DNA from 2 places in the Streptomyces sp. NPDC005774 genome. Region 2 is predicted to be linked to the other one. Evidence: predicted binding sites of a transcription regulator. Region 2 holds the regulator's gene; the other holds the start of a gene.
The links. The regulator HspR, encoded in region 2, represses chaperone genes until heat shock. The targets are predictions, from matches to a motif close to TTGAGNNNNNNNNNCTCAA.
Positions count from the first base shown of each region.

Region 1: a site for HspR is predicted at 4,902-4,920, ahead of dnaK (molecular chaperone DnaK). Genes of this name have one in related genera too.

Region 1 is NZ_JBIAIV010000012.1:11,901-18,802, forward strand. It holds gene ACFYQA_RS13820 (4a-hydroxytetrahydrobiopterin dehydratase) at 1-270, opposite strand, end outside; gene ACFYQA_RS13825 (helix-turn-helix domain-containing protein) at 446-1,312, shown strand; gene ACFYQA_RS13830 (hypothetical protein) at 1,294-1,719, opposite strand; gene ACFYQA_RS13835 (helix-turn-helix domain-containing protein) at 2,097-2,960, shown strand; gene dnaK (molecular chaperone DnaK) at 2,954-4,843, opposite strand; gene ACFYQA_RS13845 (glycerophosphodiester phosphodiesterase family protein) at 4,952-5,680, opposite strand; gene ACFYQA_RS13850 (OsmC family peroxiredoxin) at 5,826-6,254, opposite strand; partial or broken gene ACFYQA_RS13855 (AAA family ATPase) at 6,778-6,902, opposite strand, start outside.
Region 2 is NZ_JBIAIV010000056.1:22,322-29,223, reverse strand. It holds gene dnaK (molecular chaperone DnaK) at 1-1,064, shown strand, start outside; gene grpE (nucleotide exchange factor GrpE) at 1,061-1,732, shown strand; gene dnaJ (molecular chaperone DnaJ) at 1,823-3,019, shown strand; gene ACFYQA_RS33310 (heat shock protein transcriptional repressor HspR) at 3,025-3,477, shown strand; gene ACFYQA_RS33305 (substrate-binding domain-containing protein) at 3,964-5,070, shown strand; gene ACFYQA_RS33300 (DUF418 domain-containing protein) at 5,240-5,878, opposite strand; gene ACFYQA_RS33295 (hypothetical protein) at 6,070-6,342, opposite strand; gene ACFYQA_RS33290 (ABC transporter ATP-binding protein) at 6,339-6,902, opposite strand, start outside.

The sequences.
Region 1 (6,902 bases), on a different contig from region 2:
GTCCTTCGCGGTGACGGCGCCTCCCGCGCTGTGCGTGTGGACGGCGACGGACACCGTGTTGTAGCCGAGGGTGAGGTCGGAGTGGTGGTCGAGTTCCTCCTGCACCTGGGCGACGTGCACGACCATCGCGGTCGCCGCGAAGTGGGAGCCGAGCCGGTAGGAACGGGCGAGTCGGCCGTCGTCGAGCGACCAGCCCGGCAGACCGGCCAGCCGGTCCTCGATCTCCTGCGGCGACAGCGGTGCGGCGGATGCGGCGGGTTCGGCGGGCATGGGCTGCGTTCCTCCTCTGTCCCCCTGACGGTCGGGGTTTCCCTCCGTCCAGCGTGCCACAGGACGTGCCGCCGGACCCTGCGCAAGAAGCCAGAAGGGAACAGGAGGGAGGGCTGAAGGGAGGCCGGGAAGGTACGGCTCCCGCTTGCGGCGCCTTCTCGGCTACCGTCCCGGCATGAGCACTCTCCTGCCCGGTACCGCTCCCGCCGCCGCCGAAGGCGTGGGTCCGCTGCTGCGGGCCTGGCGGGAGCAGCGGCGGGTCAGTCAGCTGGAGCTCGCGCTGCGCGCGGACTCGTCCGCCCGGCACATCAGCTTCATCGAGACCGGCCGTTCACGGCCCAGCGAGCAGATGGTGCTGCGGCTGGCCGAGCACCTGGACGTCCCGGTGCGGGAGCGCAACGCGCTGCTGCTGGCGGCCGGTTACGCGCCCCGGTTCCCCGAGACCCCGCTGGACGATCCGGCGCTGGACGCGCTGCGTGAGGGCATCGAGCGGCTGATCGGCGGATACGAACCGTATCCGGCGCTGGTGGTGGACGCGAGGTACGACGTCGTGGCCGCCAACCGCGGGGTCATGATGCTGTTCGACGGCGTGCCGGAGTCGCTGCTGGTGCCGCCGTTGAACGCGGTGCGGCTCACGCTGCACCCGCAGGGCCTCGCGCCCCGGATCCGGAATCTGCGGGAGTGGCGCGGTCATCTGCTGGAGCAGATGGAACGGCAGATCGCGCTCCGCCGCTCCGCACCGCTGCGGGCGCTGTACGAGGAGGTCGCGGCGTTCCCGGTGCCGGAGTCCGGGCCGGGTGAGGGGCAGGGTGAGGGGCAGGGTGAGGGGCAGGGGGATGCGGACGGGTCGCAGCAGTCCGCGTCCGTGGCGTACTTCGCGCTGCCGATGAGGATCGAGCACGGGGGCCGGATCCTGTCGTTCGTGTCGTCGATCTCCACCTTCAACACGCCGATGGACGTGACCGTCGCCGAACTGGCCGTGGAGACCCTCCTCCCGGCTGATCCGGCGACGGCCAAATACCTTCAATCCTGGCTGAGTTGACGTGATTTCAGGGACATGTGCTGGAACAGTGCGAAGCCGGCCACGACGAGCGCCTGGAGAACCGCCCACACCGCGCCCGCCGCGCTCGGCTCGAGCCACAGCACGAGGGCGGCGCAGCTCACCACCGCCCAGGCCAGGTTGACCTCGATGACGGCCCGGACCCCGAGCGTCGGCGGATGCCTGCGCGAAGCCAGCAGTCCCACGGCGGCCGCGTACACCGCGAGGAGGGCACCGAGCCCGGACAGCAGGCCCGAGCCGACGCCGAGGAAGCGGCCGAGCGAGCCGGAGAGGGAGAGATAGGCGAGCGCGTTGACGCCGGTCACGACGGCGTCGAGAACCAGGAGCCGGTGCAGCACGGACTGCGGGCCGGAGGTCCGGGCGAGTGAGGCAGGCTGGGTCGCGGACATGATGAATCATCCTCCGTCGGGGTCGGGGTCGGGGTCTCGCCGGGTCGGTGGTGGGCTGCGGGTCACCACCGCGGGCTGGGTGGTGGGCCGGCTTGCGGGCTGGGTCGCGATGACTGCACATGCCATACGAGATGCCGGATATTGCATACCTTGCGCGCAGCCGGATCACGGGACGGATCCGGACCGGGTTCCGGGCCGGAGTGCGCCGGCCCGGAACCCGGTGCGTCCACGATCCCGCCCGCAGCGGGTCGCGGTCGATTACCCGGGACGTCATGACCCGGGCGCCCGGGAACAGGGGCGCCCCGCCGTCGCCCGTGAGAGGGTCGGGCGAGCATGGCAGACTGATCGTGTGTCCGGGGTCGTTGGGGAGACGTGGCGTGAGTGAACGGCGGGCCGCACCCACGGTGGGCCAAGTGGTACTCGGCAGGCGGCTGCAGGAGCTGCGGGAGACGGCGGGCCTCACCCGGGAGGAGGCCGCCCGGGTCCTGCGGGTGGCTCCCGCGACCGTCCGGCGGATGGAGACGGCCGAGGTCGCACTGAAGATCCCGTACATCCAGATCCTGCTGACGGCGTACGGGGTGTCCCAGGGCGAGGCGGCCACCTTCATCGGGCTCGCGGAGGACGCGAACCGTCCTGGCTGGTGGCAGCGGTTCCACGACGTGCTGCCCGAGTGGTTCAGCCTGTACGTGAGCCTCGAGGGTGCTGCCCGGGTCATCCGGTCCTACGAGCCGCACTTCGTGCCGGGGCTGCTGCAGACGGAGGACTACGCGCGTGCCGTCCTGGAGGCCGGGACGATCGGGAACCGGGGGCCGGAGGCCGTCGAGCGGCATGTGTCGCTGCGGCTGGAGCGGCAGCGGCTCCTGGAGCGCCGGGATCCGCCCCACCTGTGGGTGATCGTGGAGGAGACGGTCCTGCGGCGCCCGGTGGCCCAGGACGGCCGGGTGATGCGCGAGCAGTTCGACAAGTTGCTGGAGTGGTCCGAGCGGGACCGGGTCACGCTCCAGGTGGCCGAGTTCGCCGACGGCCCGCACCCGGGGACGTATGCGCCCTTCTCGCTGTTCCGGTTCGCCGAGCCGGAGCTGCCCGACATGGTGTTCACCGAGTACCTGACCGGTGCCCTGTATCTGGACTCCCGCAAGGAGGTCTCGGTGCACCTGGAGGTGCTGGACCACATGACGGCGCGGGCCGCCTCCGCCGAGCACACGCAGAAGCTGCTGCGGGAGTTCCGGGACGGCTACTGAGCGCCGCCGCGCCCGTCCTGCCCGCGGCCCCCGGCACGGCCGTCGCCTTCGTCGTCGACGATCTCCGCGTCGACGACGCCTTCCTCCTCCTGCGGTGAGGTGTGCTGCCCGGCGTCGCCGGTGGGCTCCTGACCGGCCTGGGCGTACATCGCCTGGCCCATCCGCTGGCTGACGGCGGCGAGTTTCTCGACGCCGGCGCGCAGGGCGGCGGTGTCGGCGGACTGCTCCAGCAGGGGCTTCAGCTCGGCGACGGCGGCCTCCACCTCGGACCTGGTGCCGGCGGGGATCCGGTCCTTGTTGTCCCGGATGAAGTTCTCGGTCTGGTAGACGAGCTGCTCGGCCTGGTTACGGGTCTCGGCGGCCTCCCTGCGCTTGCGGTCCTCGTCTGCGTACTGCTCGGCCTCGCGCATCATGCGGTCGATGTCGTCCTTGGGCAGTGCCGAGCCGCCGGTGACGGTCATCTTCTGTTCCCGGCCGGTGGCGAGGTCCTTGGCGGAGACGTGCATGATGCCGTTGGCGTCGACGTCGAAGGCCACCTCGATCTGCGGGACGCCGCGCGGGGCCGGGGGCAGACCGGTCAGGTCGAAGACGCCGAGCTTCTTGTTGTACGCCGCGATCTCACGTTCGCCCTGGTAGACCTGGATACCGACCGAGGGCTGGTTGTCGACGGCGGTGGTGAAGGTCTCCGAGCGCCGGGTGGGGATGGTCGTGTTGCGTTCGATCAGTTTGGTCATGATGCCGCCCTTGGTCTCGATGCCGAGGGACAGCGGGGTGACGTCGAGGAGCAGCACGTCCTTCACGTCGCCGCGGATGACGCCCGCCTGGAGGGCCGCTCCGACGGCGACGACCTCGTCCGGGTTGACGCCCTTGTGCGGGTCCTTGCCGGTGAGTTCGCGGACCAGGTCGGTGACGGCGGGCATGCGGGTGGAACCACCGACGAGGATGACGTGGTCGATCGCGGAGAGTTTCACCCCGGCGTCCTTCACGGCCTGGTGGAAGGGCGTCTTGCAGCGCTCCAGCAGGTCGGCGGTCAGTTCCTGGAACTGGGCCCGGGTGAGCTTCTCGTCCAGGTGCAGCGGACCGTCGGCGGAGGCGGTGATGTAGGGCAGGTTGACGGTGGTCTCGGAGGAGGAGGACAGCTCGATCTTGGCCTTCTCGGCGGCCTCCCGCAGCCGTTGCACGGCCATCTTGTCCCGCGTCAGGTCGATGCCGTACCGGCCCTTGAAGCCCTGGGCGAGATGTTCGAGGAGCCGTTGGTCCCAGTCGTCGCCGCCGAGCAGGGTGTCGCCGTTGGTCGCCTTGACCTCGATGACGCCGTCGCCCATCTCCAGGAGCGACACGTCGAAGGTGCCGCCGCCCAGGTCGAAGACGAGGACGGTCTGCTCGCTCTCCTTGTCCAGGCCGTACGCGAGGGCCGCCGCCGTGGGCTCGTTGATGATCCGCAGGACCTTCAGCCCGGCGATCTCCCCGGCCTCCTTGGTGGCCTGGCGCTGGGTGTCGTCGAAGTACGCCGGTACGGTGACCACGGCGTCGGTGACGTCCTCGCCGAGGTAGGCCTCGGCGTCCCGCTTCAGCTTCTGCAGCACCCGGGCGGACAGCTCCTGCGCCCGGTAGCGGGTGCCGTCCACGGAGCCCTGTTCCGGGAAGTGCCACTGTCCGTCGCCCATGTGACGCTTGACCGAGCGGGCGGTGCGGTCGACGTTCGTCACCGCCTGCCGCTTGGCGACCTCCCCGACGAGCACCTCGCCGTTCTTGGCGAAGGCCACGACGGAGGGGGTGGTCCTGGCGCCCTCCGCGTTGGTGACGACCGTGGACTCACCGCCCTCCAGCACGGCCACCACCGAGTTCGTGGTTCCCAGATCGATTCCGACCGCACGTCCCATCGCCGTCCCCTTCCGTCAGGGCACACCTCTCCGGCCTTCCGGACTACCAGCACAAAATTTGAGTGCGCCAATGTCAATAGTGTGCCCGGAGGGTTCGTCGATCACCCGTCAACCGCTCGCGGCGCGCAGTTCCACGGCACGCCGGGGGCGGTCGGTGATCAGTACGTCCACCCGGCGGTCGGTGAGGAAGTCTCGCATCGGGGCGTCGTCGTTGACCGTCCACACCATGGTGAAGAGCCCGTTGCGGCCCGCTTCGCGCAGCGCCCCGCCACGGGCGAGCCGCTGGTGCGCCGCGATTCCGTGGGCGCCGCAGGCACGGACCCGCCGCATGGGCAGCAGTTCGCTGATCCGGGTGCGTGCCAGCCGGGCCCGGGGGATCCCGGTGCCGTCCCGGCCGAGGGACAGCGCGGTGCGTACGCCGGGGAACGCCGCGGTGATCGCGGCGACGGAACGGTCCTCCAGACTGGTGGCGACGAAGCCGTCCCGGCCGAGCAGGGCGATCGCGCGGTCGATCAGCTCCCGCTCGTGACCGGTCTCCTTCAGATCGAGATGCCCGACGAGTTTTCCGGCGATCAGCTCCATGACGTCGTCCACGACGGGAACGGGGTACCCGGCGTGCGCGCAGAGCCCGGCGTGGGTGAGCGTGGTGAGGGGCGGGCCGGTGCGTCCCGCGCGGGCGTCATGGTGGACGACGAAGACTCCGTCGGCCGTGCGCCGTACGTCGAACTCGACGTAGTCCGCGCCGGACCGGAGGGCGTCCTCGTAGGCCTCACGGGTCGCGGGCGCGGCGTGTTCGGAGCCTCCCCGGTGCGCGGAGACGGCGGGCCGTGACGTCATACGGGCGTCTCCCTGTGTATTCGGGGGCGTCGCAGGCCGGGGTCCTGGAGGCAGAGGCCTCCGGGCGGACGCGGACGTGGCGCAGGCCGCCCCCTGCGGAGCGGCCTGCGGGTGTCCTGCGTGTCCTGCGGGTGCGGCGAGCGGGTCAGGAGAGCTTCGCCGTCAGGGTGATCTCGGTGCCCTTCAGCGCCTGGCTGACCGGGCAGTTCACCTTGGCGTCCTCGGCGGCGGCGAGGAAGGCCGCCTCGTCCAGGCCGGGGACGGTGCCCTCTACGGTGAGGTGGATGCCGGTGATGCCCTCGCCGGGCACGAAGGTGACGTCCGCGGAGGTCACCAGGCGGGTCGGCGGGTTGCCGGCCTTGTCGAGGATGTTGGAGAAGGCCATCGAGTAGCAGCTGGAGTGCGCGGCGGCGATCAGCTCCTCGGGGCTGGTCTTGCCGTTCGCCTCCTCCGCACGCGACGCCCAGGTGACCGGCTGCTCGCCGATGCTGCCGGAGGAGTCGAACGTGACGACCCCGCTGCCCTTGATGAGGTTGCCTTCCCAAACGGTGTGTGCGGAGCGCGTGGCTGCCATGGCTGTTCCTTCCAAATATCCGAACGCGTGTCCGGTCCATGCTTGGTCCGGGGCACCCGCGTCACCGGGGTTCCCGCCTCCCATCTGATCACACTCCGGGTCAACTGACGTGGAAGACAGACCCCTTAGCGGTGAACGGCAGCCGCGCACCGCGGGGGACCAGGTAGGCGTGCTCGCGCCGCACCCGCAGCACGTCGCACCAGCCGTCGGTGATGACGAGGACCGGCGCGGTCCCCGGGAAGTCGTCCGCGCGCTGGAGCAGGTCGATGCCGGGCTGGAGCACCGTGCCGGCGCGCCCGCGGACCCGGACCCTCCCCCAGAGCCCGAACGGCCTGGGCGGTGCCCCCATGGCGATCTCGGTGACGGGCAGACAGCCGGCGTCGTGCGGCGCCGCGTCGCAGAACACCACGCGGGCCGCCGGTACGTCGCGGGCCTCGGCGTAGGAGGCGATGGCGCCGAGCGCCTTGCCGAGCAGGACCCGGCTCATCGAACCGGAGGTGTCCAGGACGACGCCGAAGGTACAGCGGGCAACCTCCTCGGGCGGGCAGAATACCGAGCGGCCGTTGCGGATCTGCGGTACGCCGATGAGGTCCTCGGGGGCGAGCTGGGCGCCCAGCAGGCTCACGCACTCCAGCCCCAGGGACTCGG
Region 2 (6,902 bases):
AGGGCCCCCTGCACCTCGACGAGAAGCTGACCCGCGCCCAGTTCCAGCAGCTGACCGCGGACCTGCTGGAGCGCTGCAAGACGCCGTTCAACAACGTCGTCAAGGACGCCGGTATCGCGCTGTCCGAGATCGACCACGTCGTCCTGGTCGGTGGCTCCACCCGTATGCCCGCCGTCGCCGAGCTCGTCAAGGGGATGACCGGCGGCAAGGAGGCCAACAAGGGTGTGAACCCGGACGAGGTCGTCTCGATCGGCGCCGCGCTCCAGGCCGGTGTCCTCAAGGGCGAGGTCAAGGACGTCCTGCTGCTCGACGTCACCCCGCTGTCCCTCGGTATCGAGACCAAGGGCGGCATCATGACCAAGCTGATCGAGCGCAACACCACGATCCCGACGAAGCGCTCCGAGATCTTCACCACGGCCGAGGACAACCAGCCGTCGGTGCAGATCCAGGTCTACCAGGGCGAGCGCGAGATCGCGGCGTACAACAAGAAGCTCGGCATGTTCGAGCTGACCGGTCTGCCGCCGGCGCCGCGCGGCGTCCCGCAGATCGAGGTCTCCTTCGACATCGACGCCAACGGCATCATGCACGTCACGGCGAAGGACCTCGGTACCGGAAAGGAGCAGAAGATGACCGTCACCGGCGGCTCCTCGCTCCCGAAGGACGAGGTCGACCGCATGCGTGAGGAGGCCGAGCGGTACGCGGAGGAGGACCACCAGCGCCGCGAGGCCGCCGAGTCCCGCAACCAGGGCGAGCAGCTCGTCTACCAGACCGAGAAGTTCCTCGCGGACAACGAGGACAAGGTCCCCGGCGAGATCAAGACCGAGGTCGAGGCCGCCGTCACCGAGCTGAAGGAAAAGCTCAAGGGCGAGGACGCCGCCGAGATCCGCACCGCCACGGAGAAGGTCGCGGCCGTCTCCCAGAAGCTGGGCCAGGCCATGTACGCCGACGCGCAGGCATCCCAGGCGGCCGGCGGAGCCGGTGCGGGTGCCGGTGAGGCCAAGGCGGACGACGATGTGGTCGATGCCGAGATCGTGGACGACGAACGTAAGGACGGTGCGGCGTGACCGAGGAGACCCCGGGCTTCGACGAGCAGTCGCAGCAGCCCGACGTCCCCTCAGGCGTTCCGGCCGACGAGGCCGAGCCGAAGGCCGCCACCCCCTCCACGGAGGAGGCGGCGGCCCCGGCCGGGGACTCGGGTCCCGACGCCGGGCTGGTGGCCCAGCTGGACCAGGTGCGTACGGCGCTCAGCGAGCGCACCGCGGACCTCCAGCGGCTCCAGGCCGAGTACCAGAACTACCGCCGCCGGGTCGAGCGCGACCGGATCGCGGTCAAGGAGGTCGCCGCGGTGAACCTCATGACCGAGCTCCTGCCCGTGCTCGACGACATCGGGCGGGCGCGGGAGCACGGCGAGCTGGTCGGCGGGTTCAAGTCCGTCGCCGAGTCGCTGGAGTCGACCGTGGCGAAGATGGGCCTGCAGGTGTTCGGCAAGGAGGGCGAGCCCTTCGACCCGACGATCCACGAGGCCCTGATGCACTCCTACGCCCCGGACGTCACCGAGACGACGTGCGTGGCGGTCCTGCAGCCCGGGTACCGCATCGGCGAACGCACCATCCGCCCCGCGCGGGTGGCGGTGGCCGAGCCGCAGCCGGGTGCCCAGCCGGGCAAGCAGGCCGAGGAAGGCACCGAGGCGGCGGCGGACGACAAGGAGACAGGTGGCCCTCAGGAGGGCTGACGCCCTCGCCGGCGTCCGCACGCCGGCGGAGGCGGGCAGGACGAGCAGGTCGGAAGAGACCGGCGGGGCAGGAGAGGAGGGACGTCGGGGATGAGTACCAAGGACTTCATCGAGAAGGACTACTACAAGGTCCTCGGCGTCCCCCAGGACGCCACCGAGGCCGAGATCAAGAAGGCGTACCGGAAACTCGCCCGTGAGTACCACCCGGACGCCAACAAGGGCAACGCCAAGGCGGAGGAGCGGTTCAAGGAGATCTCCGAGGCGAACGACGTCCTCGGCGACCCCAAGAAGCGCAAGGAGTACGACGAGGCCCGCTCGCTCTTCGGCAACGGTGGTTTCCGTGCGGGGCCGGGCGCGGGCGGTGCCGGGTCGTTCAACTTCGACCTGGGTGACCTCTTCGGGGGCGGCCAGGGCGGCACTCAGGGCGGCGGCCAGGCCGGCGCCGGCGGCTTCGGCGGCGGGATCGGTGACGTCTTCGGCGGACTGTTCAACCGCGGCGGCACGGGCACCACGCGTACCCAGCCCCGGCGCGGCCAGGACATCGAGTCCGAGGTCACCCTGAGCTTCACCGAGGCGATCGAGGGGGCGACGGTCCCGCTGCGGATGTCCTCCCAGCAGGCCTGCAAGGCCTGTTCGGGCACCGGCGACAAGAACGGCACACCGCGCGTGTGCCCGACCTGCGTCGGCACCGGGCAGGTCGCCCGGGGCAGCGGCGGCGGCTTCTCGCTCACCGACCCGTGCCCCGACTGCAAGGGCCGCGGCCTGACCGCGGAGAACCCCTGCGACATCTGCAAGGGCAGCGGCCGGGCCAAGTCCTCGCGGACGATGCAGGTGCGCATCCCGGCGGGGGTCAGTGACGGCCAGCGGATCCGGCTGCGCGGCAAGGGCGCTCCGGGCGAGCGCGGCGGCCCGGGGGGCGACCTCTACGTGGTCGTGCACGTCGGCGGCCACCCGGTGTTCGGCCGCAAGGAAGACAACCTCACCGTCACCGTCCCGGTCACCTACCCGGAGGCGGCGCTCGGCGGCGAGATCCGCGTCCCGACGCTCGGCGGTCCGCCGGTCACGCTGAAGCTGCCCCCGGGGACACCCAACGGGCGGACCATGCGGGCCCGCGGCAAGGGAGCGGTCCGTAAGGACGGCTCGCGCGGTGATCTGCTGGTCACCGTCGAGGTGAGTGTTCCCAAGGACCTGCCGGGGAAGGCTCGTGACGCACTGGAGGCGTATCGAGAGGCGACCGCGGACGATGATCCGCGGGCGGAGTTGTTCCAGGCCGCGAAGGGAGCTTGAGGGCGATGGACGGTCGTCGACGCAATCCGTACGAACTGACGCAGGACACTCCGGTCTATGTCATTTCGGTGGCGGCCCAGCTCTCCGGGCTGCACCCGCAGACGTTGCGTCAGTACGACCGTCTGGGGCTCGTCTCGCCGGACCGCACCGCGGGCCGGGGCCGCCGCTACTCGGCCCGTGACATCGAGCTGCTCCGTCAGGTGCAGCAGCTGTCGCAGACCGAGGGCATCAACCTGGCCGGCATCAAGCGCATCATCGAACTGGAGGACCAGGTCGCCGCGCTCCAAGTCCGGGTGGCGGAGCTGGAGGGTGCCCTGGACGGCGTGGCCGCGACCATGCGTCAGCGCGAGGCGGCGGTGCACGCGTCGTACCGCCGGGACCTGGTGCCGTACCAGGAGGTCCAGCAGACCAGTGCGCTGGTGGTGTGGCGGCCCAAGCGCCAGCAGCAGACCGACTGACTGCCGGCGTCCGGTTCGGTCGACCTGCGTGCGTGCGTCCGGTCGGCGCGCGTCCGGTCCGGTCGCCGTCGGACGGCGCGAAAGCGTCGGTCCGGGGCGATGGTGCGGTGACGGAAGTAGCTCAGTGAGAAGGCTGCGGCCTGACGGAGAAGTTCCGTTTGGCGCAAAAGTGAAGTACCGGCAGGGGCTCGGAGGTTCGGACGAACCTCCGAGCCCCTTCTGCGTACGGGCTGCTGACGGACCGTCACCCGGAGTCCCGGGCGTCTCCGTGTACGCCCCGCGCACGGCTGTGAGCAGCACGTGTATGCGCGTGTGGGATATATGTGCGATTCTTTCGCCGAGCCCACACGACTTCAGCGCACGGTGCTGTGTTCATCTCGTTAAGTAGTTGGTCTTGACGCCACTGGTCGCTGGAGCGTTGGCTTTTCAGTCACATGGGCCGCAATGTTTGCCCACGTCCAAAAACGTACTGAAGTGAGCCCTCGCATGCGTCGTATCGCCATATCAGTCGCCGCCGCCTCCGTGTCCCTCATGCTCGCCGGTTGCGGCGCGCTCAACGCGACAGGGAGCAGCGACGGAGCGAGCCCCACCAAGGGGAACGATGTCACCATCGGGCTCCTGCTGCCGGAGACGGCCAACACCAGGTACGACCAGTTCGACTACCCCATCTTCAAGAAGAAGGTGGAGGAGCTCACCAGTGACAAGGGCAAGGTCGACTACGCCAACGCCGATGCGGACGCGGGCAAGCAGTCGAGCCAGATGCAGCAGATGATCAAGGACAAGGTCGACATCATCGTGCTGGACGCGGTCGACGCGCACGCCATCGCCGAGGACGTGAAGAAGGCCAAGGACGCGGGCATCCCCGTCATCGCCTACGACCGGCTGGCCGAGGGCCCGATCGACGCGTACATATCCTTCGACAACGAGCTGGTCGGCGAGGTCCAGGGCCGCTCCCTGCTGGAGGCGCTCGGCGGCGACGGCGGGGTCACCAGCAAGATCGTCATGATGAACGGCTCGCCGACCGACCCGAACGCCAAGCAGTTCAAGGCGGGGGCGCTGTCCGAGCTCCAGGACGCGGTGACCATCGCCAAGACCTACGACACCAAGGACTGGAAGCCGGAGAACGCCGAGGCCAACATGGCCGAGGCGATCACCGAGATCGGCGCCGGCAACATCGTGGGGGTCTACTCCGCCAACGACGGCATGGCGAGCGGCGTCATCAAGGCGCTGAAGGCCGCAGGGGTGACCGAGATGCCCCCGATCACCGGCCAGGACGCCGAACTCGCCGGGGTGCAGCGGATCCTCCTGGGCGACCAGTTCATGAGCGTGTACAAGTCCTACTCGACCGAGGCGGACAACGCGGCGGAGATCGCGGTGGCGCGGATCCAGGGCAAGAACATCCAGTTCGACGCGCTGACCAGCGACCGCGTCGACAGCCCCACCCACAAGGACATTCCGGCGCAGCTCGTGCCCGTGGTCGCCCTGACCAAGAAGAACATCATGGACACGGTCGTCGCCGACGGGTTCTACAAGGTCTCGGACATCTGCACGGCCGCCTACAAGGAGGCGTGCGACGAGGCCGGGCTGAAGTAGCCTTCCCGCCCCGGCCGCCGGGCCGTGGAACGTCCTGCCGGGGAGCGCGGATCACCGCGCTCCCCGGCAGAGCTGTTTCCGCACGCCCCCGCACCACCGGTCTGCGGCCGGTGGTGCGGGAGGGCCGTCGGTGTTCGGCCACCCCGCCCTCCGGGAGACCGCGGATCCCTCACCGATCGGCACGTCTTCGTGGCGGGCCCGCCAGGGTGACGCTCCGGAGCAACCACTCGGCGGGGCCGTGCCGGAACCGCTGCGACCATGCCGTGCTGATCGCGAGTTGAAGGCCGTACACGGCGCACACGAGCACCATCAGTGCGGCAGTGCCCATGCGCCCGTAGAGAGAGAAACCGTACGCGGTCGCGAGGACGGTCAGGATCACGGACTGCGTCAGATGGTTCGTCAGCGCCGGCCGGCCTGCGGGGGCGAGCCACTTCCGGATTCCGTCTCCCCGTGACGAGCGGAGCAGGATCAGCAGCAGGCAGGCGTAAGCGCACGTCAGTGCGGGAGCCGTCAGTATCCCCACACCAAGCCCCAGGTACTGCCATCGCTCACCGAGCGGTCCCAGCGAGGCGGATGCGAAGAAGAGTGCTCCCGGTCCCCCGATGATCAGCCCGACGGTGGCGCACCCGATCAGCTGGGAACGGGATGTGCCGTCGCGCGAGAGCAGGGCCCGCTTGCCTGCGGCCAGCCCGAGAAGGAAGGCGGCAAGAACCCCCGGGGCCATGATGAGGACACCGAGGACGGCATCCGGGAATCGGTCCGGATTCGCCTGGAGGACCGTGCCCGCATCGCCGCGGTATGCGCTCACGGTTTCTGCGATCTTCCCTCGGTCGACGCCACTCGATGCCCAGCAGCGCCAGTCCCCGGAGCGCGTCGACGCCGGCCAGGCGCCGGGCGGCCACCGATGCGCTCGGGCTCACGAGGCCGCCCGCCGCCGGTAGCCCAGCCATCCACAGCACGCGAGAACGGTCGCGTAGGAGCAGAATGCGCTCAGACCTGTCAGGGGGCCAGGTCACTGCCGACCAGCCGGGCGACCTCGACAAAGGGCTGTCCGCCCTTCTCCGGCTCGGTTGCCTCCATCGGGAGCAGCACGCCGTTGAGCAGAGCCAGAACAGCCAGCGACCCCAGCACCGCCCAGGTGGAGCGCGGGCCCTTCAACCTCAGCCATTCGAAGTGCACAGCCCGTTTGAGCGCGGTCCCGGCCAGGGGGACGACCGGGACCGCGCGATCATGGGTGGCGGTGTCCGCCTCGTCGGTCACCAGGGGACTCATCGGCTCTCGTACTCCTGATCGGCGACGGACAGGTGGAACTCCTCCAACGAGGTCGCCCGCTCGTCCAGCCAGTGCAACGGCACCGAGTGGTCGGCCGTCAGGTCTCCGACCCGGAATCGCGACAGCCCTGTGATGTGGGCGGTACCGGGACCGGTGACGACGAGGGTCCCGCCTCGCTGCTCGACCAGTTGCGTCAACCTGTCCAGCGCGGGGCTCTCCACGCCGACTCGCCCGTGAGCGATCCTGGAGAGATCTGCCATGGACGTGCCGGCGACGACTCGGCCTCTCGCGAGGACGACGACCTCGTCGGCCAACTGCTCCATCTCGGCCAGCTGATGGCTCGACACCAGAACGGCGCGGCCGTCGTCGGCGAAGGCCCGGAGGAAGCCACGCAGCCAACGCACGGAGTGAGGGTCGAGTCCGTTGGTCGGCTCGTCGAGGATCAGGACGCGGGGATCGCCGAGGAGCGCCTGCGCGATCGCCACGCGCTGCCCCATGCCGAGGGAAAGACGCCCGAGGCGCAGCCCGGCGGCCTCCTGCATGCCGACCCGGCTCAGGAC